4 regions of the Streptomyces sp. NPDC001663 genome follow, and region 3 is predicted to be linked to each of the others. Evidence: riboswitches for the same ligand, from Rfam matches in the RefSeq annotation. Region 3 holds a riboswitch; each other region holds the start of a gene.
What was found. A riboswitch is a leader RNA that binds a small molecule or an ion and turns the genes downstream of it on or off. The one in region 3 is predicted to bind cyclic di-AMP.

Region 1 (7,364 bases), on a different contig from region 3:
GCGCGAACGGGAAGTCCTGCGGCTCATCGCCCGCGGGTACGCGTACAAGGAGATCGCCAAGCAGCTGTTCATCTCGGTGAAGACGGTCGAGTCCCATGTCTCGGCGGTACTGCGGAAGTTGCAGCTCTCGAACCGGCACGAGCTGACGCGGTGGGCGACGGCGCGACGGCTGGTGTGAGTGCCGCGCGGCCCGCTCAGGCCACGCGCGTGGCGCCGGCGAACGGCATCTCGTCGATCGGCGCGATCCGCACCGGCGCCGACGGGTTCGGGGCGTGGATCATCTGGCCGTTGCCGACGTAGATGCCGACGTGGCTGATGCCGGAGTAGAAGAACACCAGGTCGCCCGGCGCCAGTTCGGAGCGGGAGACGCGACGACCGGCACCGATCTGGGCGTAGGTCGTGCGGGGCAGGGAGATGCCCGCGGAGCGGTAGGCGGCCTGGACGAGGCCCGAGCAGTCGAAGGCGTCCGGTCCGGTCGCGCCCCAGACGTAGGGGCTGCCGAGCTTGGCGTAGGCGTACGAGACGGCGGCCGCGGCACGGGAGTCGGGCGCCTGCGCGGTGGCGAAGCCGGGGGCCTCCAGGCCGACGCGCGCGCCTGAACCGGACCGTGAGGCGCGCTCCGTGCCGCCGCCGTCCAACCCGAGCCGCGCGCGCTCCTCGGCCGGCAGCCGGGACATCAGCTGCCGCGCCGCGTCCAGCTTGCCGGTGATCGTCTTCTTCTCGCGCTTCAGCTCCGCCTGCCGCGACTTGAGCGAGGCCAGTTCGATGCGTGCGGCGCCGCGCAACTGCTCGATCTCCCGCAGCTGTTTGCGTACGCTCGCGACCGCGGCCGCCTGCCGGGTGCCCGCCCGGTCGACGAACTCGGCGCCCTCGAGGTAGTGGTCGGGGTCGTCGGACAGGGCGAGCTGCAGCGCCGGGTCGAGGCCGCCGTCGCGGTACTGGGCCGCGGCCATCGAACCCAGCGCGTCCCGCGCCGAGTTGAGCTTGTCCGTCTTGCGTGCCGCCTCGTCCCGCAGCGTCGACAGCCGCTGTTCGGCGGCGTCCGCCTTCTCCTTCGCCCCGTTGTACTTCTCGGTGGCTTCCTCCGCCTCCTGGTACAGCTTGTCCACCTTCGCCTTGACCTGCGCCGGAGTCAGATTCGGCGCGGCCTGTCCGGTCCCGTCGAAGGCCGTCGCGGTCGCCGCCCCTGCCAGGGCGATCGTGAAGGCGGTCCGGGCCGAACTGCCGCCGAGTGAACGCCGACTGGGCTTGCGGTGCGCTGCCACGGACTGCACGTCCTTTCGTACGACCGCCTCGTACCGGGGCGGCGCAGAGGGACACCCCCTCCGCGTCCGGCGGCCGCCCGCACAGGGGGAGCGGGCCGCCGCCGGACCTTCTCGGCGGTGGTGGCCGACTGCCGCCCCTGGCCCGGGCGGCGGTGGGGAGCCGGTCACCTGGTGGAGGACGCTAAACCTGTCCGTGTCGGCCCGGTAACGCGATGTGCGGAAGTGCCGCGAGGGGATCGCCGGGTGACCGCATCGGGCCGTGATCCAGGTACCGCGCCGTCGACTTCGCGCAGTGCGCTGACCGATGTGCCGGTTCCGGGACACGGGTGGGTGACGGAGTGCTATGGGCCGCATTTATGCAAGATCGACCCGCGTGGGATTCATGCACGAACGGCACGAACGGCACGGACGGGGTGGGCCGGTGTCGGGCGCCCCATGCGCCCCTGTTTAAGCTCCGGCCTCATGGACGTACTCATCCATCTCTTCGTCGGTCTGCACATCGTCGGCATCGCCGCGCTCCTCGGCGGCTTCCTCACCCAGATGAAGGCGATGGGCCGCGACGAGGCCCGCTTCGTCCCGGCGATGCTGCACGGCGCGCTGACCATGCTGGTCACCGGCGCGATCCTGGTCGGCCTCAACCAGGCCGACGACCAGCACGTCAACAACATCAAGATCGGCGTGAAGCTGGCCCTGCTGATCGTGATCCTCGGTCTGGTCTATGTGAAGCGGGACGACGAGAAGGTGGACAAGAGCCTGTTCGGCCTGGTGGGCCTGCTCACCACGGCGAACATCTTCATCGCGGTGCTGTGGACGTGACCTCGGCGGCGGTCGGTTCCGTGGCCGCCGCGGCGTAGGCCCGGACCGCCCCCGCGGCGACGGCCAGCCAGGCCGCCACCGCCATCCACAGCAGCACCTCCCCGGGCGTCTCGAGCCACGGGACGTCGAGCGCGGCGGCGACGGACAGCGTGCCCGCCGCCGTCATCCCCATCGGGAACACGGTCGCCCAGCGGCGCACGTCGTAGCGCAGCCGCGGCCGGACCGCCTCCGCGACGAGCAGGACGGCGTACCAGGCCAGGTCCAGCACGAGCAGTGCGACGGTGACGGCGCGCAGGACGCCGCGGTCGTCGTCGTTCCACAGGTACAGGCGCGCGCTGTCGGCGGCGACGAGTTTCGCCCCGGCCAGCGCCGAGATGGCGAGCGCGCCGCCCGCGATCCAGTGGTCCCCGGCCCCTTCGACGACCTGCCTCAGGTCGAAGTGGGCCAGTGCGAAGCCGTAGAGGACGAGCCCGAGCCAGAACAGCACGAGCGCCGTGTGCGCGAGCCACGCCGTCGCCTCGGCCCCGGCGAGCGTGGCCCCGAGCACGGCGAGCCCCTGCGTGGCCACGCAGCACAGGAACACCGCGCCCGGCATACGCCGCCGCCAGTGCCGTACGACGCCCACGAGCAGCGCCGGCCACAGTACGGCCGCCAGCGCGAGCAGGGCCTCGGCGAGGGTCTGCCATCCGAGTGCGGAGATCCGGGTGCCGAGCACACACGTCGCCGCGACGGCGGTGAGCGCCCCCGGCGTCCCCGCCTCCGTCCGCCACCTCTCACGTTCCCGCACCAGCCGCTCGACGAACTCCGCCGCCAGCACGACCCAGGCGGCACCGGCCAGCCCGAGCGTCACGCGCGACAGCACCTCGTACCCGGTCAGATGCAGCCCGACCGACAGGATGGCGGTCGCCATCACGGCAGCCCCGGCCGCCGGCGAACGCCGCGCCCACCAGGCACGGAAAGGGGAGAGGCGGGACGAGAGGAATGTGCGGGAGAGGCCGGACATGGGCCGATGCTAAGGAGCGCGGGGCGCCGCGCGAGCGGGGCACGCGCGCGGGAGCGACGAAATGCGCGCGAGCGCAGGGCACGGGCCCTGCGCCCGCTCCGACGTGATCGTGGGTCCGGTGCCTTACGCCGGCCGCACCACGCTGTGGATGATCGACTCGCCGCCGTAGTAGACCGACTCCTCGCGGACGTACGCGCCCGGCTTCGGGGCGTGGATCATCATGCCGTTGCCGATGTAGAGGCCGACGTGACTGATGTCGTCGTAGAAGAAGATCAGGTCGCCCGGCTGGGCGTCGGCGAGGGAGACCGTGGTGCCGGCGTTCACCTGGTCGTAGGTGGTGCGCGGGAGGGAGACGCCGGCGGCCTTCCAGGCGGCCTGGGTGAGGCCGGAGCAGTCGTAGGAGCCGGGGCCGGTGGCGCCCCAGACGTACGGCTTGCCGATCTGCGCGCGGGCGAAGGCGAGCGCCTTCTCGGCCTTGGTGGAGTAGGAGGAGTCCGAGGTGCCGGTGCTGGAACCGGTGTCGGAGGACGAGCCGCTGTCCTGGGCCGCGGCCTCCTCCTTGGCCTTCTCCTCAGCCGCCTGCTGCTTGGCGAGCTCCGCGGCCTTGCGGGCGGCCTCCTCTTCCTTCTTCTTCTGGATCGCCGCGAGCCGCGCCTTCTCCTCGGCGGTCAGCTTCGACAGCAGATCGCGCGCGTCGGAGAGCTTCTTCTGCACCGTGGACTTGGCGGTCTGCAGGTCGCTCTGCGTCTCGGTGAGCGTCCGGAGGCTCTTGGAGGCCTCCTGGCGCTTCTTCATCGTCGCGGACTGCTCGGTGAAGTAGTCGTCCACCGCAGTCTTCTGACGGGACGTCAGCCGTCCCATGAGCTGCGTCTGGTCGAAGTAGTCCTGCGGGGAGTCGGCGAGCAGGAAGGTCGCCGTGTCGGGCGCGGCGGCGCCGGTCCGATACTGGGCGGCGGCGAAGGAACCAAGCTGCTCCCGCTCTTCGTTGAGCTTCTGCGTGCGCTCGGCGACGTCGTCGAGGAGGGTGTCGACGCGCTTGCGCTGCTTGGTGGTCTTCTCCTTGGCGGCGTTGTACTTCTCGGTGGCCGACTCCGCCTGGCGGTAGAGATCGTCGACCTTCTTCTCGACTTCCTCGAGGCTGGGCTTCCCGTCGGCGGCGGGGGCGGCGTTCGCCGACTGGGACAGCAGGGCCACCGAGGTGAGGGCGGCGGTGGCGAGGGCGGGGGTGCGTATGCCTGCTACGCGCGTACCCGCGGGGCGCGACTTGCGGTGCGACGCCAAGAGTGGCGACTCCTTCCATGTTCCGCCTACCGAGTTAGCTGTCGGGTTCGGGCGGGTGATTCGGAAGGGTTGCCCTACGGCCCTTGCCCCGGAGGGGAGTTAGGCCGATTCACCCCAAGGTCGGTGGGTCCCCGGCTCCGGACGGCGCGGCGGCGCCCCGGACTCGGCGGAGGCCGCGCGGCCCGGCGACGTTCGCCGGTGGGGGTCGTACGGCCTGCTCGGAACGGTAGCCAACTCGTGTGGCCCCTGTGAAGGTTGATGTTCGATATGCCCGATACATTTTCGTGACCTTTGGTCAGAGTGTCGCTCGCCGTCGCCAATACGGAGTGATCTGCGTCAACTTGTACGTATTTTGACCGGAGTGACGACATCCGCCCGCTTTCGACCGCTAACTTCCAGCCAGCCACGGTCCGGTGCCGTGGCGGGTGAGAGGGGTTCGGCCATGAGGAAGCGCACAGCACTCGTCGTCGGCACATCGGTCGCCCTCGCCGCCACCGCGGGCATCGCACCCGCGAGCGCGGCAGGGGGCCACGGCGGAGGAAAGCCCGTGATCCGCGTGATCGCCAAGGGCCTCGACAACCCGCGCCAGCTCTCGTACGACAACGGTCATCTGTACGTCGCCGAAGCCGGCCGCGGCGGCAAGAAGTGCCTCGGGGAGGGACCCGAGGGCCCGACGTGCATAGGTCTCTCGTCGGCGGTCACCAAGATCTTCTGGGACGGGGGCGCCTGGAAGCACTACCGCCTGGTCGACGGCCTCCCGTCGGCGGGCGCACCCGACGGCGGCTTCTCGGTCGGCGTCGACGGCGTCTCGGCCCTGAACGGCTGTGTCTGGGGCGTGGAGACCTGGGCCCCGCCGGAGGCCGGCGTGCCCACCACCCCGCCCTGGAACAAGCTCGGCAAGCTGCTGTCCATCGAGCGGGGCAAGGCCAGGATCGCCGCCGACATCTCCGCCGTAGAACTGAAGTACAACCCGCACAAGGCGTCCGTCGACTCCAACCCGTACGGCGTCCTCGCGCTCCCGGACGGCCGCAGGATCGTCGCGGACGCGGCCGGCAACGACCTCGTCGAGGTCTCCCCGGGTGGCAAGGCCCGTCCCTTCACGGTGTTCAAGAACCACGACGGACACGAGGCCGTCCCGACCTCCCTGGCCCTCGGCCCCGACGGCAACCTCTACGTCGGCGAGCTCAACGGAGAGCCCAAGAAGCCCACCGCGCGCGTGTGGAAGGTCGATCCCCGGAGCGGCAGGATCCTCGGCTGGAAGTCCGGCTTCGGCTCGATCACGGGCATCGCGTTCAACAGCGACGGCGACCTGTACGTCAGCCAGCTCTTCGCCGGCGTCGTGACCAAGGTCTCGGGCGGCAAGCGTACGAACGTGCAGGTGCCGTTCCCGGCGGGCGTGGCCGTCGACCCGTGGGACGGCAAGGTCTACGTCTCGGCCTGGTCCATCGCGGACCGTGACGGCACGGTGCTGGAAGGCAAGAAGACACCGGGCGGCCAGGTCTGGAAGATCCTCGGCTTCTGAGCGCGGGAGGCCGGAGGGCCGGGTTCCGGGAGGCCGGTTCCCGGCCCTCCGGGGCGCTGAATCCGTCGATGTTCTCGGGGTGGCGGCGGGCTGTCAGTGGGGCGCCCTAGACTCGGAAGGCGATGAGCAGCCTCTTTGACGACAGCTTCCTGGCGAACCTCCAGGCCCCTCGCGGGCACGAGGAGGAACTCCCGCCTCCGCCCGAGGACGATCACGTACCGGAGCAGGTTCCGGACGATCTGTTCGGTGGGAAGTTCGACGTGCCGCCGGACCGGGACGCCTATTACCGCGACGGCGCCCCACGCCCGGTGATCGACGCGGCCGCGCTCCTGGACGGGCTGAACGAGAACCAGCGCGCGGCCGTCGTCCACTCCGGCACCCCGCTGCTCATCGTGGCCGGCGCCGGCTCCGGCAAGACCCGCGTGCTCACGCACCGCATCGCGCACCTCCTCGGCGAGCGGAACGTGCATCCGGGCCAGATCCTCGCGATCACCTTCACCAACAAGGCCGCGGGCGAGATGAAGGAGCGCGTCGAGCAGCTCGTCGGCCCGCGCGCGAACGCGATGTGGGTGATGACCTTCCACAGTGCGTGTGTGCGCATCCTGCGCCGCGAGAGCAAGAAGCTCGGCTTCACGTCGAGCTTCTCGATCTACGACGCCGCCGACAGCAAGCGCCTGATGGCCCTGGTCTGCCGCGACCTGGACCTCGACCCCAAGCGCTACCCGCCGAAGTCCTTCAGCGCCAAGATCTCGAACCTGAAGAACGAGCTGATCGACGAGGAGGACTTCGCCGCCCAGGCCGCCGACGGCTTCGAGAAGACCCTCGCCCAGGCCTACGCCATGTACCAGTCGCGGCTGCGCGAGGCGAACGCCCTCGACTTCGACGACCTGATCATGACGACGGTCAACCTGCTCCGCGCCTTCCCGGACGTCGCCGAGCACTACCGCCGCCGCTTCCGCCATGTGCTGGTGGACGAGTACCAGGACACCAACCACGCCCAGTACGCACTCGTGCGCGAGCTCGTCGGCACGGGCGCGCACGACGAGGACGTACCGCCCAACGAGTACGACCTCCTGCCCGCCGAGCTGTGCGTCGTGGGTGACGCGGACCAGTCCATCTACGCCTTCCGCGGGGCGACGATCCGCAACATCCTCCAGTTCGAGGAGGACTACCCGAACGCGACGACGATCCTCCTGGAGCAGAACTACCGCTCCACGCAGACCATCCTGAGCGCGGCCAACGCGGTCATCGAGCGCAACGAGTCCCGCCGCCCCAAGAACCTGTGGACCAACGCGGGCGCGGGCGCGCGCATCACGGGCTATGTCGCCGACACCGAGCACGACGAGGCCCAGTTCGTCGCCGAGGAGATAGACCGACTGACGGACGCGGGCGAGGCGAAGGCGGGAGACGTCGCCGTCTTCTACCGCACGAACGCCCAGTCGCGTGTCTTCGAGGAGATCTTCATCCGCGTCGGCCT
Region 2 (7,364 bases), on a different contig from region 3:
CCCCGGCCACCGACTCCCTTACGGCGTCCGGGAGTTCGGGCGGCAACAGCTGCGGCACCCGGATCCGGCCGTGCCCGTCCACCAGGCTCGCGATCGCCCCCGCCAGCGTGGTCGCCGGATTGCGCAGCACCCCGCCCCAGTTGCCCGAGTGGTACGAGTCCGGGCGCAGATCCACGTCGAGCACGATCTGCACCCCGCCGCGCGCCCCGAGAAACAGCGTCGGCGTCACCGCGTCCACACGCGGCCCGTCCGAGGCGATCAGGACATCCGCCCGCAGCTCCTCACGGTGCGCGGCGGCGAACTCCGCGAGCCCCGGAGAGCCGATCTCCTCACCCGTCTCGAACAGGAACGTGAGGTTGAATCCGAGTGTGCCCTGCTCGGCCAACAGCAGCCGCAGCGCGGCCAGATTGACCAGGTGCTGGCCCTTGTTGTCGGCCGCGCCGCGCCCGTACCAGCGCTCGCCCTCCGCGGTCAGGGTCCAGGGATCCCGGCCCGCACCCCACCGGCCCTCCTGCCCCTCCACCACGTCCGCGTGCCCGTAGCAGAGCAGGGTCGGCAGCCGGGGCGACTCGACACGCCTGCCGACCAGGAACGGCCCGCCGCGCGGATCGACGTTGTCGTACGTCCGCACACTGCACCCGAGACCGACCAGGGCCGGCGCCAACACCTCGTCCAGGTATGCCGTGACGGCAACGCTCGACTCGGGGCGGGAGCTCTCGGTCCGATAGCCGACCATGGCCGCCAGCTCGGTGAAGAACGCGCCCGAGTCCACGAAATCCCGGGCCTTGCGGAGCAGCTGCGCAGAGAACATGGGCATGGAGCGTAGGGCGGATTGCGGGCGGCGACCATTGCCGTTTGTAGAGCCCTGCGTTCTATTCTCGGCAAACCACGACGGGGGAGCGGAACGCGATGCAACTGGTGCCGGTGAGCCTCACCTACTTCCTGGAGGTCGCGCGGACCGGCTCGGTCAGCGAGGCCGCCCAGACGCTGAACGTCGCCCCGTCGGCGATCAGCCGGCAGATCGCCAAGCTGGAGGCCGGAGTCGGCGTGCCGCTGTTCGTCCGGCATCCGCGCGGGATGACCGTCACCGACGCCGGCTCCCGGCTGCTGGCGCACGCCCGCCGCAGCGAGGCCGAATCGGCCGCGCTCGTCGACGAACTGCGCACCGGGCGCGGGGCGGACGTCCGCAGCGTCACCGTCACCTGCTCGGAGGGGTTCGCCCGGCGCGTCGTACCGGGCGCGATGGCCGACTTCCGGCGGGCACATCCGGACGTCACCTTCCGCCTCGACATCGTGCACCGCCAGGAGGCGACCCGGCGGGTGGCCGAGGGCATCGCCGACGTCGCCGCCACCTATGCGATGGGCCCGCAGCACGACGTACGGGTGGAGTGCGCCGTCGTCATCCCGGTGGCCGCCATCGTCCCGGCAGGGCACGAGCTGGCGGGGCGGGAGCGGATCACCCTGGCCGAGCTGTGCGCCCACCCGCTCGCGCTCGGCTCGGCCGGCACCAGTCAGCGTGAACTCTTCGACATCGGCGCCCAGTTGGAGGGAATCACGGTCCGTCCGGCCCTGGTCTGCGATGCGCTCGCCCCGCTGTACGAGTTCGTGCGCCGCGGCGGTGGCGTCGCCCTCGTCGGCGATCTCGGCGACCTGGACGAGGGCACTGAGGGCGTCGTGCACGTGCGGGTGGACCACCCGGTCTTCCGGCAGCGGGAGGCCCAGGTCCAGACGATGCTCGGCCGCCGACTCCCGTGGGCGGCCTCGCAGTTCACCGAGCTGCTGGTGGCACGGCTCGACCGGCGTGCCTGAAACTCACGCGGGCCGTACGGCGATGCGGATCGCCGCCTCTCCCGCGTTGTGGATCGACTCCTCGCGGATGACCGAACCCGGGCCGGGCGCGTGGATCATCATGCCGTTGCCGGTGTAGAGGCCGACGTGGCTGAAGTTGTCGTGGAAGAAGATCAGGTCCCCGGGACGGCTCTCGGCGAGCGGGATCACCGTGCCGATGCTCGCCTGCTCGGACGTGGACCGCGGCAGGGCGACCCCGGCGGCCTTCCAGGCGGCCTGGGTGAGACCGGCGTTGTCGTACGACTCCGGCCCGACCGCACCCCACAGGCAGGGCCTGCCGATCTGCGCCTGTGCGAAGGCGACGGCCCGGTCGGCCTTCGTGCCGATGGGCGTCTGCGGCGCCGGGACACCGGTGTCGAGGACGGTCAGGTCCTGCGGGCGCCACTCCTGGGCCGCAGGTATGCCCGTGTCGAGCACCGACGGCTGCTGCGAGCGCCAGTCCTGGGTCATGGGTATGCCGGTGTCGAGGACCGTCTGCTCCTGCGGGCGCCACTCCTGGGTCATGGGCACGCCGGTGTCCAGCACCGTCTGCCCCTGCGGGCGCCACTGCTCAGCCATCGGTACGCCCGTGTCGAGCACCGACGGCTGCTGCAGTCGCCACGCCTCGTCGGCCGCACGGCGGGCCTGTTCCTGCGCCACCGGGTCCTGCCAGCCGCCCTGGGGCGGCTGTGCCTGCACCACGGCCTGCTGTGCCGTGGTCGCCCAGGCGGGCTGCGGCTGCTCGATCGCGGCGAGCGGCGCGCTCTGCTGCGCGGCCGTCTGCCAGCTGTCCAGGGCCGGACGCGGGAGTGAGGTCTGCTGGGCGGTGTACCGGTAGAGCAGCTCGCTGGCGGCCGCGATCTTGCGCTGGTTCTCCTGCTTGGACTTCCGCAGCGAGGACTGCTTCGACTCGGGGGCCGCCGCGGGCAGTGCGGCGACGGCCGCCTCCTGACGCGGCGCCGGCACGGCGGGAAGCGCGGCCGTGGGACCGGCGGTCAGTTCGGCGACCGGACGGCGGGCGCCCGCCGCGGGCAGCTCGGGAACGGGCCGCGGGGCTGCCTCCAGCTCACGGCCGGCACGGGCGTCGCCCGCCCACTCCGCCGGACGCGCACGCCGGGTCTCGGCCGGGCGGGCCGGTGTGCGGTCGGACGGCAGCACCGCCGGAACCGTCGGGCCCAGCGATGCCCGTGCCCCGTCGAACCACTGCCTGGTGACGTTGTCGAGATCGGGATCCGAGCGCCTGGCCCGGCCGGCAGGGGTGACGCGACCGCGCTTGGCCGCCTGCTGGACACGGGTCAGGTTGTGTTGGCCGGTGTCGTCCTCGGCCCGGTCGTAGAGGCTGCTCACACGCTGCCGGACGTCCTCGCGGCTGGGTCCCTCGTCCCCCGTGAGCGGTGCGGCGTCGGCGGTCTGCGACAGCAGCGCCACCGAGGTGAGGGCCGCCGTGGCGAGGGCGGAGTTGCGCATACCGGGGAGGCCTGTGCCTCCAGGACGCGACGATCGTTCCGGCGCCATGGGAGCCGTACTCCTTCCGTGCTCCGCCTACCGAGTTAGCTGTCGGGTTCGGGCGGTCGTTCCGGAAGGATTGCCCTACGGCCCTTGCCCCGAAGGGCAGTTGGGCCGATTCACCCCATGATTCGGTTGGGTCCCCGGCTCCGGCTGCCCACAGAGGCGCACCGGACTCGGCGGAGGCCGCGCTTCCCGACGGGGTTCGCCGGAGTGACTCGAGCGGCCTGATGCCAAGCTAGCCAACTTGTGCGGCTCGTGTGAAGGTTGAAGGGCGGAATGTCCGATACGCTTTTGTGACCTTCGTCTTGATGCGCCGTCAGATCGGCCCCTTCATATACGCACGGAGTCCGGGCGGCGACGGACTGTCGCGGCCGCGGACTCGGGACGTCAGGATCGCGGGTGATCGGCGCGCGCCGCGCGCTCGGCGTTGCGCTTCTTGATGCGCGCCCCCTCCTTGCGGACCTCGGCCTGGGTGGCGCGCTCCTTCACCAGCCACTCGGGCTGCTCCTGCTTCAGAGCCTCGATCTGCTCGGTCGTCAGCGGCTCGGTGATCCCACCGCGTGCGAGACCGGAGATGGAGATGCCCAGCTTCTCCGCGACCACCGGACGGGGGTGCGGACCCTTGGCCCGCAGCTCGCGCAGCCACTGAGGCGGATCGGCCTGGAAGGCGTCGAGCTGGGCGCGCGAGACGACACCCTCACGGAACTCGGCGGGGGTGGCCTCGAGGTACACACCCAGCTTCTTTGCCGCGGTCGCGGGCTTCATCGTCTGGGCGGTCTGGTGCGACTTCATGCCGTCCAGGGTAACGAGCGCGTACGGGCCCGCCGACCACGGCCGGTAACCTGGCGGAATGCCAGGCTCGGAAGCATCCCCAGTGTTCCGGCTTGCGTACGTCCCGGGGACGACGCCCGCCAAGTGGGTGCGGATCTGGAACGAGCGCCTGCCCGACATCCCGCTGACCCTCCTCGCCGTACCGGCCGCGGAGGCCTCCGGCGTGCTGCGCGACGGTACGGCCGACGCGGGGCTGGTGCGGCTGCCGGTCGACCGTACGTTCTTCAGCGCGATTCCCCTCTACACCGAGACGACGGTGGTCGTGGTCCCCAAGGACCACGTGATCACGGCGGCGGACGAGGTGACCCTCGAGGACCTCGCCGAGGAGGTCGTCCTCCACCCCCTCGACGACGTCTTCGACTGGGACCGGCCGCCCGGCGAGCCCGCCTTCGAACGCCCCGCCACCACCGAGGACGCCGTCGAACTGGTCGCGGCGGGCATCGGCCTGCTGGTCGTCCCCCAGTCGCTGGCCCGCCTCCACCACCGCAGGGACCTCACCTACCGGCCGGTCGTGGACGCCCCTCAGTCCGGCGTCGCCCTGTCGTGGCCCGAGGAGGCCACGACCGACATGGTCGAGGACTTCATCGGAATCGTCCGCGGCCGCACGGTCAACAGCTCCCGCGGCCGTCAGGCAGCGTCGCCTCAGCCGCAGGACAAGGCCGCAGACAAGGCCGGCCAACCGCGCCGTAAGCCCGCGGCCGCGAAGACCACGGGGAAGGCGACCACCCGGAACCCCCGCGGGGGCACAGGCGGCTCCAAGGGGGCCAAGCCCGCCAAGCGCGGAAAGCCGCGGCGCCGGTCGTAGGCGGCCCGGACGCTCACCCCGCCGGGTCGACCAGACCGACCAGCTCGGCCGAGCCGGCCGTGCCCCGTTCGGCTGCCGTCTCCGCCGCCGCCCGCTCGGCCAGCGCGTTGACGGCTGCGTTGAACCGCTCCATGGAGGCGGGACGGTCCGGGCCGAGGACGTACTCCTTGAGAACGCGGCGTCGCGCGGCCATCGGGTCGTGGCGCGGTTCGCGGACGGAGCGCAGGATCTCCGGCAGCCGGGTGCACTCGCGGTCGAGGAGAAAAGCGCCTCCGGCGGTGGTGTATGCGGCCCGGAACTCCTCGTCGGGCAGGTCCAGCGCGTTGGTCAGCACGTACGGCTTGAGACTGGCGACGAAGTCGGCGACCACCGAGGAGACGTCGCTGATGAGGACGTCCGCCTGGTTGAAGCAGTCGTACAACGTCGGCAGCTGTTCGGTGATCACGTGGTGGCGGACCGGGCCCGAGCTCTCCCAGAAGAGCCGGTGCCACTCTGCGCGCAGGTCGTGCCACTCGGCCGCGCCGTCGCGGTCGGGGACGCGTGCGTCACGGGTCTGCTGGACGTAGTCGCCGCCGTGCTGCCCCGACAGCTCGTCGAGCCGGGTCCGGATCTCCGTCAACCGCCGCTCGGCCGAGGCGAGTTGAGCTCCCGTGGCCTCGTGCTGCTCGTTTGCGGCGGCGAGCATCGCACGCACGGCCCGGTCCGCGGCGGCCGCCTCGGCGGAGCGGCGGCCGGTGAGCGGGTGCGGCTTGTAGATGACGCGGACGTTCTGCTCGAGGAGCTGCTCGACCAGCCTCACGCCCATCGGGATCAGGGAGGTGTGGCAGTCGTCGTCGCTCCAGCCCTCCCAGGTGGGGGCGTACAGGACGACCGGCAGCGGGCCAGGGGTGTGGTCGGCGTGCAGCCGGATCGGCGCCAGCTGCGGGCGGCCCACCTCGACGATGGCCTCGTCGGCGATGGCGTGCCGCACCCGCTGGTAACGGTCCCGTCCGGCGCGGCCGGCCACCCAGATCTCGTCGTACACCTTGCTGACGCGGTTGCTGCTGGCGAGCTTGTCGCTGTCGCCGTGCCCGATGAAGACGTGCTTGGCCTCGGCGATGCGCAGCATGTGCACGTTCTTGCCGGCGTTGCCGGGATAGAGGACGACCCGGACGTCGGGCAGGTCCAGCTCGGCCAGGTCGTCGGCCTTCGGGACGCAGACGACCGGGATCCAGGTGCGGCTGAGATGCCGGAACGAGGCGTGCTCCCGAAGGATGATCAAGGGCCGACGGTCGAGCTGCTCGAGCGTCTCGATCCACATGTTGACCTGGTACATGAAGTCCCGGGAGACCGCGGCGAAGCTGAAGTACAGGGCCACTTCGGGCCGGTACCCGGCCAGTTGCCGGTTGACCTCGCCGATCGCGTCCTCGCGGCGCGGCATCCGGCGGGCCGCCCGGAACTGTCCCCACAGCGCCACCACCGCCGCAACGCCCAGCCCCGCCGTGAGCGCGTAGCCGATGCCGGCCGGGTACCACGTCCCGGCGGCCAGCGCGGTGAGCAGCCCCGCGTGGGCGGGCAGGTCGAGATGGAGCAGCTTGCGCAGGAACCGCCGGTACAGCAGGTCCGGCGGGCTCTGCGGGATGCCCGCCCCGCTCATGTCCAGATTGCGTACGACGACGGGGAGCACCCGGCGGCGCCGGATGGCGTGGTGCAGCGCCGAGTACAGCATCACCATCGTGAAGTGGGCGCCGAAGACGGCGAGCCCGACGACCAGGACCGGACCCGGCGCGTCCATACGGTTGGCCAGGGCGAGCAGCATCACCGATCTGACGGCGAACCGCAGGGTGCGGTCGAGCTGCAGGGCCGCCAGCCTGCGGACGAAGCCGGGCGCCCGGGTGTGCAACACCTCGTCCGCGACATAGCTCACCGCCGACGCCGCGGCGAAGCCCCACAGGGACGGCAGCAGCGCGAAGACGGGCAGTGCCGCGAAGCCCGCGCCGAACAGGAAGACCAGCAGCAGGTCGGCCTTCCCACGCACACGCAGGACGCCACACCACCAACGAACGGTCGTGAACAAAATTCCCCCCCAGGAATCGCATTGCGGCAGCGCCGCCGATGTTCGCCAGTTCGACATGAGCAGGGGGTGAATGGTTGTACACCTGTCGGACAGCAGATGTTCACTTTCGGGCCTTCAAAGTTTGCGCAAGGCGACAACCATTACACTCGCCAACCCAGAACCGCTCATGCGGGCGCGGTCGGCTCGAGAGCCGCCGCGGGCTGTCAACCACCGGGGGAGATGCCATGCAGGATCCTGAGCCGTCAAGGGCGGATACCAGCATCTCGGTCGGGCGTGCGCCCGTGCGGGACGTGCTCGTGCTGAGGCTGCCGGCCGTCGCCGCCATCGCCTTTCTGC
Region 3 (7,364 bases):
TCGTACCGCAGTCCACGGCGGCGACCCGGCTGAAGCCTTCGGGGACCAGCGGGGCGTTCGCGAAGAAGCCGCTGCGGACCTCGGCGGGGTCGGAGACCACGCCCTCCTCGCCGGGGAGTTCGTCCGCCGGGTCGGGTGCCACCAGCGGCTGCACGCACGGGCCCTTGCGCCACCACTCCGGCAGCATCGCGATCGCCTCGTCGCCGAGCGGGTTGACGCCCGGACCGGCGGCCAGGGAGTGCCCCACCAGTACGTGCAGGCACTTCACCCGGTCCGGCATGCCGCCGGCGCTGGGGAAGCCCTCCAGGACCTCGATGGCGTCACGGCGCGCGATGTAGTCCTCGTGCGCGGCCCGGTAGGCGGCGGCGAGCTCCGGGTCGGTCTGCAGCCGCTCGGTCATCTCCTTCATGACGCCGTTGGCCTCCAGCGTGCCGATCGCCGAGGCGGCACGGGGGCACGTCAGGTAGTACGTCGTCGGGAAGGGCGTGCCGTCGGGCAGCCGGGGCGCCGTCTCGACGACGTCCGGCTGGCCGCACGGGCAGCGGTGCGCGATGGCGCGCAGCCCGCGCGGCGGCCGCCCGAGCTGCTGCTTGAAGGCCTCGACGTCGGCGTCGGTGGGCTCGGTGCGCGGGGTGGGCGGCGGGGGCGTTTCCATGCCGTACGAAAGTCTCTCTGCTGTCTCGCTGATGCTGTGTCTGTTCAAAGGAAAAGGTCGGTTCACTGGTCGGAGGCGTCGGACTTGTCGACCCCGTCCCAGACGTTGGCGTACCAGGGGCGGTCGGCCGCGGTGTGGTCGGCGCGCGCCTTCTTGGCCGCGTCCGGGTCGATGACGATGTAGCCCGTCTCCCCCGGCATCACATAGTGCAGCCGCAGCCGGATCTGCTGCTCGGCGTACGAGTCGTCCTGCCAGCGCGCCTTGAGGTCGCGCAGCTGCTCGACCCGCTGTCTGGCCTGCTCCTTCTGCCGCTGGAGGTCCGCGATGTCGGCGCGCTGGGAGACGTACTGCCTTATCGGGTACGCGAGCGCCACGACGAGCGAGCACAGGACCAGCACGAGCAGCGCGGCCCGGCCGGTCAGCCGGGAGCGCCGGGCCTGCCGCTTGGTCTGGGAGCGGTAGACACGGGCCGCGGTCTGCTCGCCGAGCAGCCTGATCCTGGTCGCGGTGGAGAAACGGTCCCGGTCCTTCACGGCCATCTCCGCTTCCCCTTTCACACGCGCGTACGTCCCCGCACACGGTACGGGACCGAGTACGGGGACGTACGTACGACTGGCTAAGGCTTACCCCAGGTTGGGTCAGCCCTTGAAGCGGGGGAAGGCCGAACGGCCCGCGTACACCGCCGCGTCGTCGAGGATCTCCTCGATGCGCAGCAGCTGGTTGTACTTGGCGACGCGCTCGGAGCGGGCCGGGGCGCCGGTCTTGATCTGGCCGCAGTTGGTGGCGACGGCCAGGTCGGCGATGGTGACGTCCTCGGTCTCGCCGGAGCGGTGGGACATCATGCACTTGAAGCCGCTGCGCTGGGCGAGCTCGACGGCGTCCAGGGTCTCGGTGAGCGAACCGATCTGGTTCACCTTCACGAGCAGCGCGTTGGCGGCGCCGTCCTCGATGCCGCGGGCCAGGCGCTCCGGGTTGGTGACGAACAGGTCGTCGCCGACGAGCTGGACCTGGTCGCCGAGCTTGTCGGTGATGACCTTCCAGCCGGCCCAGTCGTCCTCGAACAGCGGGTCCTCGATGGAGACGAGCGGGTAGGCGGCGACGAGCTCCTCGTAGTACTCCGTCATCTCGGCGGCCGAGCGCTCCTTGCCCTCGAAGAGGTACTTGCCGTCCTTGTAGAACTCGGAGGCGGCGACGTCGAGCGCGAGGGCGATCTGCTCGCCCGGGGCGTAACCGGCTTCCTTGATGGCCTCGAGGATGAGGTCGAGGGCGGCACGGTTGGAGTCCAGGTTCGGGGCGAAGCCGCCCTCGTCGCCGAGGCCGGTGGACAGGCCCTTGGTCTTCAGCACCTTCTTGAGGGTGTGGTAGACCTCGGTGCCCCAGCGCAGGGCCTCGGAGAAGGACTCCGCGCCGATCGGGGCGATCATGAACTCCTGGATGTCCACGTTGGAGTCGGCGTGCGAGCCGCCGTTCAGGATGTTCATCATCGGCACCGGCAGCAGGTGCGCGTTCGGGCCGCCCAGGTAGCGGAAGAGCGGGAGGTCGCTGGCCTCGGAGGCGGCGTGGGCGACGGCGAGGGAGACGCCGAGGATGGCGTTGGCGCCGAGCGAGCCCTTGTTGTCGGTGGCGTCCAGGTCGAACATCGCCTGGTCGATCAGGCGCTGCTCGGTGGCGTCGTAGCCGACCAGCTCCGGGCCGATCTGCTCGATGACGGCGAGGACGGCCTTCTCGACACCCTTGCCCTGGTAGCGGTTGGGGTCACCGTCGCGGAGCTCGATGGCCTCGAAGGCACCGGTGGAGGCACCGGACGGGACGGCGGCACGACCCGTGCTGCCGTCGTCGAGGCCGACCTCGACCTCGACCGTGGGGTTGCCTCGGGAGTCCAGGATTTCCCGGGCTACGACGACGTCGATGGACGGCACGAGCATCTCCTTCATGGATGTGACGCGGCTACGGCAGTACCGCAGTGGCTCTGCGAGACGAGCCTAACCGCCTCCGGCCGATCGGCCACGCTGCCGACCACCCCTTGAGCCGAACCGAGAGTAAATTGTTTCCGAACGGAACAAAGCGCGAGGGCAAAAAGAGCCCCGCCCCGGTGCGTACGGGGGAACACGCACCGGAGCGGGGAGCCCGTGGGGACGGGGGAGGCCCTCACGTGTCCTCCATATTGAAGGACACGGCTGTCAGGGCACTGTGGTTCAGCTACCGGCCCGCTGTCACTTGAGGTGCAGCTGCTGACCCGGGTAGATGAGGTTGGCGTCCTCGACGATGTCCTTGTTCAGCTTGAACAGCTTCTGCCAGCCGCCCTTGACGCCGTGCTTCTCGGCGATCGAGCTGAGGGTGTCACCCTTGACGACCTTGTACTCGCCGTCGCCCTTCTTGACCTTCTTGCCGGTCGGGGTGGTGACGGTCTTCGTCGACTTCTTGACGGTCGGACGCTCGGAGGAACGGGAGGCGCTCTGCTCGGAGGAGCGGGTGCTGGTGCTGCCCGAGTTCGAGGAGCTCGAGCTGCTGGAGCCGGAGTAGGTGGCGCCGGACAGGCCCTTGCCGCAGACCGGCCAGGCACCCTTGCCCTGGGAGGCGAGGACCTTCTCGGCTATCTCGATCTGCTGCGCCTTGCTGGCCTGGTTGGCGGTGGAGGCGTACTTCGTGCCGCCGTACGCGGCCCACGTCGAGGCGGAGAACTGCAGGCCGCCGTAGTAGCCGTTGCCGGTGTTGATGGACCAGTTGCCGCCCGACTCGCACTGGGCGACCGTGTCCCACTCGGAGGCGGTGGCGGCGGAGGCGTTGCCGGCCGCCATCAGCGGGGCGGCGATGGCGACACCGGTGACGCCGGCGAGCGCGGCGACGCGAGTGGCCTTGGACGGACGACGGTGCTTGCCCTTGCCGGAAAACAGCATGGAAGGATCCCCTCACCGACGCCTGCGAGGTGAGCTGTCGGGTTAGGGCCGGTTGAGTTGCCCTGCCACGCACCTCCCGGTGCGCGACTTCACCCCAAGCCGGTTCCGACTGCCTTCGGCCATACGGCCTCAACTGCCGGACCCGGCACTTACCTTGGGTCCCCCGCTCCTGCCTACGGCGCTTTACGCGACGACTGTTCCCGTACGGCCGCTGGCAGGACTCGGCGTTGCGGCAGCCGGGGCTCGTGGTGACGAGCGGTGACGACCGTAGACAGGGAATCCGGCGAATTTCAAAGACGATCAGGGCTTCTGAGACTCATCCCACACTTTCACCAAACCGGACATTCAGCCCGAAGTGTGACGCGAACTCCCTCTGCTTTTCGCCCTATTCGGCAGGGAGTCGCAGGGTCTGACCGGCGAAGATGTGGTTCGGGTCGGCACCGATGGCCTTCCTGTTCTCCGCGTAGAGCGCGCGCCATCCGCCGTCCAGGTCAAGGGAGTCGGCAATGGAGGCGAGAGTGTCGCCGGCATGGACGGCGTACGCGTCGTCCGTACGACTGTCGGTGGCGGACTCGTCGGCGCTGGCGCCGCGGTGGCGGCCGGTGCCGGTCGCGCCGGTGTCGACGAGGGCCCAAGAGCCCGCGGCCTGCTCGGCTTTGTCCGAGTCGCCACCATTCGTCCCACCCGTGGACGAGCTGTCGGTTGACTGTGAATCGGACGGAGAGGCGGAAGGCGAGGCGGACTTGTCGGATTTGCTGGAGTTGTCCGCACGGTCGGAGGAGGAGCCGGGAGAGGTCGACGGTGATGCGGACTCGTCCGCCGAAGACTTGCCGGACGAGTTGCCGGACGACTCGCTCGACGAGTTGGACAGGCCAGTGGAGTCCGAACCGTCCGAAGAATCAGACGAACTGGACGAATCGGAACCATCGCCCAGAATGCCGGTGTCGACATCGGCCGAGCCCGAGTCCTTGCTCAGCCCGGAGGTCAGACCGCAGGTGTGGAACGCGCCGACGCCCTGGTCGTCGAGGAGTTTCTCGGCGACGGCTATCTGCTGGTTGCGGCTGGCGAGGTCGGCGCTCGGGGCGTAGTCGAGGCCGCCGTACTTCTCCCAGTTCTGCTGCGAGAGCTGGAGGCCGCCGTAGAAGCCGTTGCCGCTGTTCTCGCTCCAGGAGCCGCCGGTCTCACAGTTCGCCACCTTGTCCCAGGTGGTGCCGTCGGCGGCGTTCGCACTCGCCGCTCCGAGGAGCGGGATGGCGATGGCGGAGCCGGTCACCCCGGCCGCGACGAGGAGTGCCGGAGCCTGGCGGGGGCGACGGTGACGACCGTTCCCGGAGAGCATGCGGAGGCCTTTCACGAGACAGCAGTGACCGCGGCGCATGGAACTCGGGCGCCGTCGTTGATCCGTGAACGTATCGGCACTCGATCACTTGTCACAAGTTAATGCCGCGTAGATCACGTGAAGATCACAGAGTAGAGGGCGTGTCACCTTTGACCGGGGGGACGCAGTGGCTCAATCGGGGTGAACTCGACCGGAAGCGTACGCAGTCCGCGCATGATGAGCCCGCCCCGCCACCTCAACTCGGCCGGGTCCTGGGCAAGTTGGAGGTTTGGGAGCCGGGTGAGGAGTGTGGCGAGCGCGGTCTGGCCTTCGAGGCGGGCGAGCGGTGCGCCGAGGCAGTAGTGGATCCCGTGGCCGTACCCGAGGTGCTGGTTGTCCCGGCGGGCGAGGTCGAGGGTGTCCGGGTCGGTGAACCGCTCCGGGTCCCGGTCGGCGGCGGCGAGCACGACCAGGACGGGGTCGCCGGGTGCGATGTGCTGTCCGCCGATGGTGAGGGGCTCGGTGGCGAAGCGCCAGGTGGCGAGTTCCACGGGGCCGTCGTAGCGGAGGAGTTCCTCGACGCCGGTTTCGAGGAGACCGGTTTCGCCGGCGGCGAGGGAGGTCTGGAGGCGGTGGCGCTGCTCGGGGTGGGTGAGGAGGGCGTACGTCCCGTTGCCGATGAGGTTCACGGTGGTCTCAAAACCCGCAAACAGCAGGATGAAAGCCATCGCGGCGGCCTCGTTCTCGGTGAGGTGCTCGCCGTGGTCGGAGGCTCGGATGAGGCCGGAGATGAGGTCCTCGCCGGGGGTGGGGGCGTCGGGGAGGGCCTGGCGCTTGCGGTGGATCAGCTCGGCGAGATAGCCGCGCATCTTCTTCACCGACCGCGCGACACCGCCGCGCGGTCCGCCGCCGTGCCGGATCATCATGCCCGCCCAGTCCCGGAAGTCGTCCTGGTCCTCGCGGGGGACACCGAGCAGGTCGCAGATCGCGTAGATGGGGAGCGGGAAGGCGAATTCGTGGATGAGGTCGGCTTCCCCCTTGCCCGCGAACTGGTCGATGAGGTGGTCGGTGAGCTCCTGGACGCGAGGGGCGAACTCGGCGACGCGGCGGGGCGTGAAGGCCTTGCTCACCAGTCGACGGAGGCGGGTGTGGTCCGGCGGGTCGATGTTGAGCAGATGCGTCATCAACTCGGCCTTGCGCTCCCCCGGGATCCCGGTCTTGCCCTTGGCGTGCGCGGGCTCGTCGTGGTGCGCGGGGTTCTTGGAGAGGCGGGGGTCGGCGAGGGTCTGTTTGGCGTCCTTGTAGCGGGTGACCAGCCAGGCCTCCACGCCGCTGGGGAGGCGGGTGCGGTGGACGGGGGTGTGTTCGCGGAGCCAGGCGTAGGCGGGGTAGGGGTTGGTGGCGAACTCCCAGGTGAAGAGTTCGGGAGCATGGGGGTCGGGGGCGGGCTGGTTGGTCACGCCTTGACGTTAGCTGGCGATCTCAGCCTTCCGTCTTCCTGATCGCATCCCGGTAAGCCCGCCCCGCCGCCCGAAGCGCCGCTTCCGGGTCCACGCCCTCCGCCTCGGCGCGGACCGCCAGCGCCAGCAGCTCGTACCCGATGCCCTCCCCGCTCGGCAGCGGCACCTCCAGTCCCGCCGTCCGCACCCGCGACGCCAGCTTCGACGCCAGTGCCAGGCCCGGCTGGCCGAGGGGGATGCCGTCCGTCACCGAGTCGCGCTGCTTCTCTATCGCCTTGGTGCGCAGCCAGTGCTCCTTGACCTCCTCCGGCGTCGATGCCGTTTCGTCGCCGAAGACGTGGGGGTGGCGGTGGATGAGCTTGGCGACGATGCCTCCCGCCACGTCGTCGATGGAGAAGGGCGTTTCCGGGTCCTCCTCCGCGATGCGGGCGTGGAAGACGACCTGGAGCAGCACGTCGCCCAGTTCCTCGCGGAGTTCGTCGCGGTCGCCTTCCTCGATCGCCTCGACGAGTTCGTACGCCTCCTCGATGCCGTACTTCGCCAGGCCCTTGTGGGTCTGCTGGGAGGACCACGGGCACTCGGCGCGGATGCGGTCCATGACCTGGACGAGGTCGAGGAGGCGGGCGCCGGGGAGGTCGTAGGAGGCGGGGAGGAGTTCCAGGTCCGGCATGCTCATGCGTCCCGAGCCGGCCAGGCGGGCCAGGCCGTCGGTCAGGGTCGGTTCGCCCTCGCCCGTGGCGACCACGACCACCGTGCGGCCGCCGGCGCAGACGGCCACGAGTTCCTCCGCCGTCGGGCTCGCCTCGTCGACTCGTATGCCCGCTTCCCGCAGATACGGCAGCTGCGGGTGCGCTCCGTCCACGCACAGGACGCGGTCGGCGGCGTGCAGCGCCTGCCACGCGGGCCAGGACAGCAGGCCGGGCGCGACGCGGTGGCTGGTGGTGAGCAGGACGATGCGGCCGGGGGCGGCTTCGGGGCTGGTTGCGTTCACGATTCGAAGCTAACGCACGTCACCGACAGCCCCACGAGTTATC
Region 4 (7,364 bases), on a different contig from region 3:
CCGCAGTTGCTCCTCGTCCGCGAGATCCAGTCGTACGCCGCCCAGGTCGGCGCGGTGGCGCAGGTGCGGGGCGGTGGCCTTGAGGGCGACGGGGTAGTCGAGGGTCTCGGCGGCCCGGACGGCGTCGTCGGGGGTGAACGCGGGGACCGCTCTGCGTACGGCGATGCCGTACCGCCCGAGCAGTTCGCAGGTCTCCTCGGTGCCGAGCGTGAGGCCCTGTCCGCGCGCGAGCATGCCGTCGATGAGCTGCGCGGCGCCCTTCTCGTCGATGTCCTCGTACTCGGGCACCTTGCCGGGGTCGGCGCTGTCGCGCCGCCACTGGGCGTACTTGACGGCTTCGGCGAGGGCGCGGACGGCGCGCTCGGCGGCGGGGTAGGCGGGAATGAGGCGGGACTCGGACGGGACGCTCTCGGCGCGGCCCGGCTGTGCCGCCGGTGTCGTGGGGGGCAGCATCTGCGAGGGGCGGAGCCGGGTGCCGGCGGGTGGGCCCGAACCGGCCTGGGGTGCGGTGCTCGCCGCGGCCGACAGTGCTTCCGCGAGCCCGCCGAGCTCCACGTGCACCACCAGGACGGGCTTGCCGGGGACGGCCTCCGCGGCCGACCTCAGGGCCTCCGCCAGCTCCGCGTCGCCGGGCGACACCTCACCGATCGCCGGGATCGCGGTGACGACCACCGCGTCGCACGAGTCGTCCCCGAGCGCCCGCAGCAGCGCGGCGTGGAAGTCCTCGGCCGAGGCCCCGGTCGTCAGGTCCAGCGGCCTGAGCGGCCTGAGCCCCTCGGAGAGACAGGCGTCGTACGTCAGCAGCCCCAGCGACTCGGAGTTCCCCAGGATCGCCACCCGGGGTCCCGTCGGCAGCGGCTGGCGGGCGAGCAGCAACCCCGCGTCGACCAGCTCGGTGATCGTGTCGACGCGGATCACCCCGGCCTGCCTGAGCAGCGCGGACACTGTCGCGTGCGGCAGCTGCGTCGCTCTTACGGCATGCCCCTGCGGGGCGGAGCCGGCGCCCTGGACCACGACCAGCGGCTTCGCGGCGGCCGTGCGTCGCGCGAGGCGGGTGAACTTGCGCGGGTTGCCGATGGACTCGAGGTACATGAGGACGACGTCGGTGTCCGGGTCGTCGTACCAGTACTGGATGAGGTCGTTGCCGGACACGTCCGCGCGGTTGCCGGACGACACGAAGGTGGAGACGCCCGTGACCCCGGTGACGCCGCCGCCGCGCCGGTGCAGCCGGGACAGCAGCGCGATGCCGATGGCACCGGACTGGGCGAACAGACCGATCCGCCCGGGGCGCGGCATCTCGGGGGCGAGGGAGGCGTTCAGCCGTACACCGGGGGATGTGTTGACGATCCCGAAGGCGTTCGGCCCGATGATCCGCATGCCGTACGTGCGCGCGTGCCGGACGAGTTCGCGCTGGCGCTCGCGCCCGTCGGGGCCGCTCTCGGCGTACCCCGCGGAGACGACGACGATGCCCTGCACGCCGTGCTCGCCGCACTCGGTGACGGCCTCGGGGACGTGCTCGGCCGGCACGGCGACGACCGCGAGGTCGACGGGGCCGTCGATGTCCCGCACCGAGCGGTACGCGGGAACCGAGTCGAGCTCCTTGACGTCCTCGGGGAGGGCCTTGTTCACGGCGTACAGCCGCCCGGTGAAGCCGGCGTCCCGGATGTTGTCGAGGATGCTGCGGCCCACTCCCCCGGGTGTCCGGCCGGTACCGACGACGGCGACCGAGCCGGGCACCAGCAGCCGCTGCACGGACCGCGCCTCGGCCCGTTGCTCGCGCGCGTACTGCACGGCGAGCGAGCGGTCGGTGGGTTCGAGGTCGAACTCCAGGCGTACGACGCCGTCCTCGAAGCTGCGCTTCTGGGTGTACCCGGCGTCCATGAACACCTTGATCATCTTGGTGTTGGCGGGCAGCACCTCGGCGGCGAAGCGGCGGATGCCGCGCTCCCGGGCGACCGCGCCGATGTGTTCGAGGAGGGCGGAGGCGACGCCGCGTCCCTGGTGGGCGTCCTGGACGAGGAAGGCGACCTCGGCCTCGTCGGCGGGCGACGACGCGGGCATGCCATCGGCGCCGATGCGGTCATAGCGTACGGTGGCGATGAACTCGCCGCCGATGGTGGCCGCGAGTCCCACCCGGTCCACAAAGTCGTGGTGCGTGAAGCGGTGGACGTCCTTTGCGGACAGACGCGGGTAGGGCGCGAAGAAGCGGTAGTACTTCGACTCGTCCGACACCTGCTCGTAGAAGCTGACCAGGCGCTCGGCGTCATCAACGGTGATGGGCCGGATGCGTGCAGTGCCGCCGTCGCGCAGCACCACGTCGGCCTCCCAGTGGGCGGGGTACTCGTGCCGGTCCGGCGAGGTCTGCATGGGCCCCAGAGTACGGCTCGCGTCCGACAACGGCGCGAGGCAGTCTGTGGAGAACGCACAGCAGTCCGTGGAGAACGCAAGAGGACGGGAGTCGGGCCGAGGCCGCGGTCCGACCACTCACTCCGGACGGTACGAAGGACCGCTCCGGGCATGCTTCACGTGTGGGAAACTGGTCTAGACAACCCTGAGACAGTGAAGGGCAGCATCACATGGCTGAGCGCCGCGTCAACGTCGGCTGGGCCGAGGGCCTCCACGCCCGCCCCGCTTCCATCTTCGTCCGGGCCGCCACGGCCGCAGGTATCCCGGTGACGATCGCCAAGGCCGACGGCAACCCCGTCAACGCGGCCTCCATGCTGGCGGTCCTGGGCCTGGGCGCCCAGGGCGGCGAGGAGATCGTCCTCGCCTCCGACGCCGAGGGTGCGGACGTCGCCCTCGACCGTCTGGCGAAGCTGGTCTCCGAAGGCCTTGAGGAGCTCCCCGAGACCGTCTGATCAAGGCATCACAGAAGGGCTCGTCCGAATTATCGGGCGAGCCCTTCGCATTTCCCGTGGCGGGACTGCAGAATTCTCGGTCGCGGGCAGCAGAAATAATCCCCCGCGAATTGTCTTCTCTTTGTATACGGCGCCCGTGTTAATGCCGCAGGCTCGACATGTTTACGGGATGTTGCGAGTTCCTCACACCGTTCGCGCGGTCCGGGCCGCCGAAGCGCAGCCGGTGCACCGCACTCGAGCGCTCGGTGTGCAGCGTCGTCACCGCCCGCGCGCGCTCACTGTCGCCGCGGGCCACGGCGTCGACGATCGCGCCGTGCTCCGCCCAGGACTCCACGGGGTTGGCGGGCGCCTCCACGGCGTACATCCAGGCGATCTTGTGCCGCAGCTGGGTCAGCATCGAGGTCAGGGCGGGGCTGCCGGAGGCCTGGGCGAGCGTCTCGTGGAACCAGCCCCCCAGGGAGCGCAGATCCTCGCTGTTGCCCCTCCTGGCCCGCTCCTGGCCCAGTCTGACCAGACCGCGCAGGACCTTCAGGTGGGCCTCGGTGCGCCGCTGGGCGGCCCGGGAGGCGCCCAGCGGCTCCAGCAGCATGCGCATCTCCAGCAGGTCGGCGGCCTCCTGCTCGGTCGGTTCCGCCACGCACGCGCCCGCGTGCCGCCGGGTCACCACGAAGCCCTCGGCCTCCAGGGTGCGCAGGGCCTCGCGCACGGGGACGCGCGAGACGCCGTAGCGGCGCGCGAGCAGTTCCTCGGTGAGCCGGCTGCCGCGCTCGTAGACACCGGCGACGATGTCGTCCCGGATCGCCGTGCACACCGAGTGCGCCGGAATACGCATGACCGACCTCCGACTTAATCCCCGTGAAACGTCGATGATTGACGTGTGTTCCGTGACTCTATTGCACGGAGCCGGAATTTCCGACGGCGGGCCGGAATCCATGGATATTTTTTGGACAGCAAGGCGACAGAAACGACGAAACCCCGGCTCGGGGAGCCGGGGTTTCAGGAGATCTTGCGGCCCGTCGTCAGACGTTCACGCCGTGCGAGCGCAGGTAGGCGACGGGGTCGATGTCCGAGCCGTACTCGGGGGTCGTACGGGCCTCGAAGTGCAGGTGCGGTCCGGTGACGTTGCCGGTCGCGCCGGAGAGGCCGATCTGCTGGCCCGGGGTGACCTGCTGGCCGACCGAGACACCGATGGACGACAGGTGGCCGTACTGGGTGTACGTGCCGTCGTTCATCTTGATCACGATCTGGTTGCCGTAGGACCCGCCCCAGCCGGTCTCGACGACGGTGCCGGAGCCCACCGCGTGGACGGTGGTGCCGCTCGCGGCGTGGAAGTCGATGCCCGTGTGGCTGCCGGAGGACCACAGGGAGCCGCCGGTCTTGTAGCCCGTCGAGACGTACGAGTTGGATATCGGCGCGACGAACGTGTTGAGGCGCTTGCGTTCGGCCTCGCGGGCGGCACGCTCCTTGGCCTCGCGCTCCTGCTTGGCCTTCGCGGCGGCCTTCTCGCGCGCGGCCTCCGCGGCCGCCTTCTTGAGCGCGGCCTCCTCGGCGGCCTGCTTCTGGGCATCGGCCTGGGCGTCGATCTTGTCGGCGAGCGTGTCGCCGATGGTGATGACGGGAGTGAGGCCGGTCTGCTCGACAGAGGTCTCGGCGGCGAGTGCGGGGGCGGCCAGGGCACCGACGACGCCGGTGGTGGCGAGGGCCGCGACGCCGGCGGCGCGCTTGGTGGTGCGGTGCGTCCGGCTGGGACGACGGTGCTTCCCGGTGGCGCGGGTGAACGCCATGTAGTGGCTTGTCCTTTCCTTCCTTCTCGCCTACCGGGTTAGCTGACGGGTTCGGAGCAGGAAGGTCTCCTACGGACCCCCTCGCTGCGCGCGCGGGCGTCCGATTCACCCCAGGGACTGCGATGGGTCCCCGGCTCCCCTGGCTCGCGCCGTACGGGGACTCGGCGATGGCTGTCCGGTGCCGCGGGTGCGGCGCGGTGCCTGACGGACAGCCCGGACGACGCTAAGCGGGGCCGCTTTCAATTCCCAAACGGATCAGGGTCTTTGTAGCGCATCCCACAGGGCAAACAGGAAGCTCTCCTTCAATTCTCTTTCAATTCGGACATAAGAGGGCCCTGGTGACTCATCAGTCACCAGGGCCCCCACGCGCGCGTGCAGCTGACTAGTGCTCTACTCGGCTGCCACGACGGTGACTTGGCCGATGCCGAGGGCCTCGACGGGCTCCTTGATCTGCGCCGCGTCACCGACGAGGACGGTCACCAGGCGGTCCACCGGGAAGGCGCTCACGGCGGCCGCGGTGGCCTCCACGGTGCCGGTCGCGGCGAGCTGCTGGTACAGCGTCGCCTGGTAGTCGTCGGGCAGGTGCTGCTCGACCTGGTCGGCCAGCGTGCTCGCGACGGCCGCCGCGGTCTCGTACTTCAGCGGCGCCACCCCGACGAGGTTCTGTACGGCGACGTCGCGCTCGGCGTCGGTGAGACCGCCCTCGGCGAGCGTGCGCAGCACCGTCCACAGGTCCTGAAGTGCCGGGCCGGTGTTGGGGGTGTCGACGGAGCCGCTGATGGCGAGCATCGAGGCGCCCGAGCCGTCCGGCGCGGACCTGAGGACCTGGCCGAACGCGCGCACACCGTAGGTGTAGCCCTTCTCCTCGCGCAGGACGCGGTCCAGGCGGGAGGTGAGGGTGCCGCCCAGGCAGTACGTGCCGAGGACCTGCGCAGGCCACACGCGGTCGTGCCGGTCGGGGCCGACGCGGCCGATGAGCAGCTGCGTCTGTACGGCGCCGGGACGGTCCACGATGATGACGCGCCCGTTGTCGTCGGCGGTCACCGGCGGGACGGGACGGGGTTCGGCCTTGGAGCCCGTCCACTCGCCGAGGGTCTCGCCGAGCAGCGCGTCCAGGTCGATGCCGGTGAGGTCGCCGACGACGACCGCGGTGGCCGTGGCGGGCCGGACGTGCCGGTCGTAGAAGGCCCGTACGGCCGCGGAGTCGATCTTCTCGACGGTCTCCTCGGTGCCCTGGCGCGGGCGGGACATGCGCGAGGTCGTCGGGAACAGCTCCTTGGAGAGCTCCTTGGCGGCGCGACGGGAGGGGTTGGCCAGCTCGTGCGGGATCTCGTCGAGGCGGTTGCGGACGAGCCGCTCGACCTCGCTGTCGGCGAACGCGGGCGCCCTGAGGGCGTCGGCGAGCAGTCCGAGCGCCTTGCCGAGGCGGGAGGCCGGCACTTCGAGGCTGATCCGGACGCCGGGGTGGTCGGCGTGCGAGTCGAGGGTGGCGCCGCAGCGCTCCAGCTCGGCGGCGAACTCCTCGGCGGAGTGCTTGTCGGTGCCTTCGGAGAAGGCGCGCGCCATGATCGTGGCGACGCCGTCGAAGCCGGCCGGTTCGGCGTCCAGGGGCGCGTCCAGGAGCACCTCCACGGCGACGACCTGCTGGCCGGGGCGGTGGCAGCGCAGCACGGTCAGGCCGTTGTCGAGCGCGCCGCGCTCGGGTGCCGGGAAGGCCCACGGCTTGGCCTCGCCCGCCTGGGGCTGCGGGTGGAACTGCATCGTGGCGAGCTCGGTCACTTGGCCGCCTCCTCGTTGTTGTCGCCGGCTTCGACCGTGGCCTCGGCCTCGGGGTCTTCGGGCGGGTCCGCGTCCTCGGCGATCTCTCCCGAGACCGGCTCGTAGACCAGCACCGCACGGTTGTCGGGCCGCAGGCGGGCCTTGGCAACCTCCTGGACCTCCTCCGGCGTCACCTCCAGGACGCGCTGTACGGCGGTCAGGGCGAGCTGCGGGTCGCCGAACAGGACGGCGAACCGGCACAGTTCGTCGGCGCGGCCCGCGACCGTGCCGAGCCGGTCCAGCCACTCGCGCTCCAACTGGGCCTGGGCGCGCTCCATTTCCTCGGCCGTGGGGCCCTCCTCGGCGAACCGGGCGAGCTCCTCGTCGATGGCGGTCTCGATGACCGGCACCTCGACGTCACCGGAGGTCTTCACGTCCAGCCAGCCCAGAGAGGGCGCTCCGGCCAGCCGCAGCAGGCCGAACCCGGCCGCGACGGCCGTACGGTCGCGCCGTACGAGCCGGTTGTAGAGGCGCGAGGACTCGCCGCCGCCGAGGACGGTGAGTGCGAGGTCGGCCGCGTCGCACGCGCGCGTGCCGTCGTGCGGAAGCCGGTAGGCCGCCATCAACGCGCGCGCGGGAACCTCCTCCTCGACGACCTCGCGCAGCTGCTCACCGATGACGTCCGGGAGGGAGCCGTCGCGGGGCGCGGGCTTCCCGTCGTGCGCGGCGATGGAGCCGAAGTACTTCTCGATCCAGGCGAGCGTCTGCTCCGGATCGATGTCGCCGACGACCGACAGGACGGCGTTGCCCGGCGCGTAGTACGTGCGGAAGAACGCGCGCGCGTCCTCCAGAGTCGCCGCGTCCAGGTCGGCCATCGAGCCGATCGGGGTGTGGTGGTAGGGGTGGCCCTCCGGGTAGGCGAGGGCGGTGAGCTTCTCGAACGCCGTGCCGTACGGCACGTTGT

Region 1: another riboswitch for cyclic di-AMP. It lies ahead of ACFY1L_RS08245 (NlpC/P60 family protein); the one in region 3 lies ahead of ACFY1L_RS24850 (transglycosylase family protein).
Region 2: another riboswitch for cyclic di-AMP. It lies ahead of ACFY1L_RS37235 (NlpC/P60 family protein); the one in region 3 lies ahead of ACFY1L_RS24850 (transglycosylase family protein).
Region 4: another riboswitch for cyclic di-AMP. It lies ahead of ACFY1L_RS16425 (M23 family metallopeptidase); the one in region 3 lies ahead of ACFY1L_RS24850 (transglycosylase family protein).

Annotation. Positions count from the first base shown of each region.
Region 1 covers NZ_JBIAUR010000002.1:413,503-420,866, forward strand. The annotation lists gene ACFY1L_RS08225 (LuxR C-terminal-related transcriptional regulator) at 1-178, shown strand, start outside; gene ACFY1L_RS08230 (NlpC/P60 family protein) at 195-1,265, opposite strand; gene ACFY1L_RS08235 (hypothetical protein) at 1,728-2,081, shown strand; gene ACFY1L_RS08240 (tellurite resistance/C4-dicarboxylate transporter family protein) at 2,059-3,084, opposite strand; gene ACFY1L_RS08245 (NlpC/P60 family protein) at 3,208-4,365, opposite strand; cyclic di-AMP (ydaO/yuaA leader) riboswitch at 4,374-4,522, opposite strand; gene ACFY1L_RS08250 (ScyD/ScyE family protein) at 4,808-5,887, shown strand; gene pcrA (DNA helicase PcrA) at 6,010-7,364, shown strand, end outside.
Region 2 covers NZ_JBIAUR010000013.1:290,254-297,617, forward strand. The annotation lists gene ACFY1L_RS37225 (M20 family metallopeptidase) at 1-811, opposite strand, end outside; gene ACFY1L_RS37230 (LysR family transcriptional regulator) at 910-1,809, shown strand; gene ACFY1L_RS37235 (NlpC/P60 family protein) at 1,813-3,342, opposite strand; cyclic di-AMP (ydaO/yuaA leader) riboswitch at 3,351-3,525, opposite strand; gene ACFY1L_RS37240 (DUF5997 family protein) at 3,724-4,128, opposite strand; gene ACFY1L_RS37245 (LysR family substrate-binding domain-containing protein) at 4,187-4,972, shown strand; gene ACFY1L_RS37250 (hypothetical protein) at 4,986-6,989, opposite strand; gene ACFY1L_RS37255 (hypothetical protein) at 7,253-7,364, shown strand, end outside.
Region 3 covers NZ_JBIAUR010000007.1:498,405-505,768, reverse strand. The annotation lists gene ACFY1L_RS24870 (exopolyphosphatase) at 1-49, opposite strand, end outside; partial or broken gene ACFY1L_RS24865 (DUF501 domain-containing protein) at 254-655, opposite strand; gene ACFY1L_RS24860 (septum formation initiator family protein) at 718-1,194, opposite strand; gene eno (phosphopyruvate hydratase) at 1,294-2,580, opposite strand; gene ACFY1L_RS24850 (transglycosylase family protein) at 2,869-3,552, opposite strand; cyclic di-AMP (ydaO/yuaA leader) riboswitch at 3,557-3,743, opposite strand; gene ACFY1L_RS24845 (transglycosylase family protein) at 3,938-4,891, opposite strand; gene ACFY1L_RS24840 (cytochrome P450) at 5,035-6,330, opposite strand; gene ACFY1L_RS24835 (nucleoside triphosphate pyrophosphohydrolase) at 6,353-7,321, opposite strand.
Region 4 covers NZ_JBIAUR010000004.1:568,644-576,007, forward strand. The annotation lists gene ACFY1L_RS16410 (GNAT family N-acetyltransferase) at 1-2,367, opposite strand, end outside; gene ACFY1L_RS16415 (HPr family phosphocarrier protein) at 2,577-2,858, shown strand; gene ACFY1L_RS16420 (GntR family transcriptional regulator) at 2,998-3,690, opposite strand; gene ACFY1L_RS16425 (M23 family metallopeptidase) at 3,878-4,642, opposite strand; cyclic di-AMP (ydaO/yuaA leader) riboswitch at 4,656-4,819, opposite strand; gene ACFY1L_RS16430 (M16 family metallopeptidase) at 5,033-6,421, opposite strand; gene ACFY1L_RS16435 (M16 family metallopeptidase) at 6,418-7,364, opposite strand, start outside.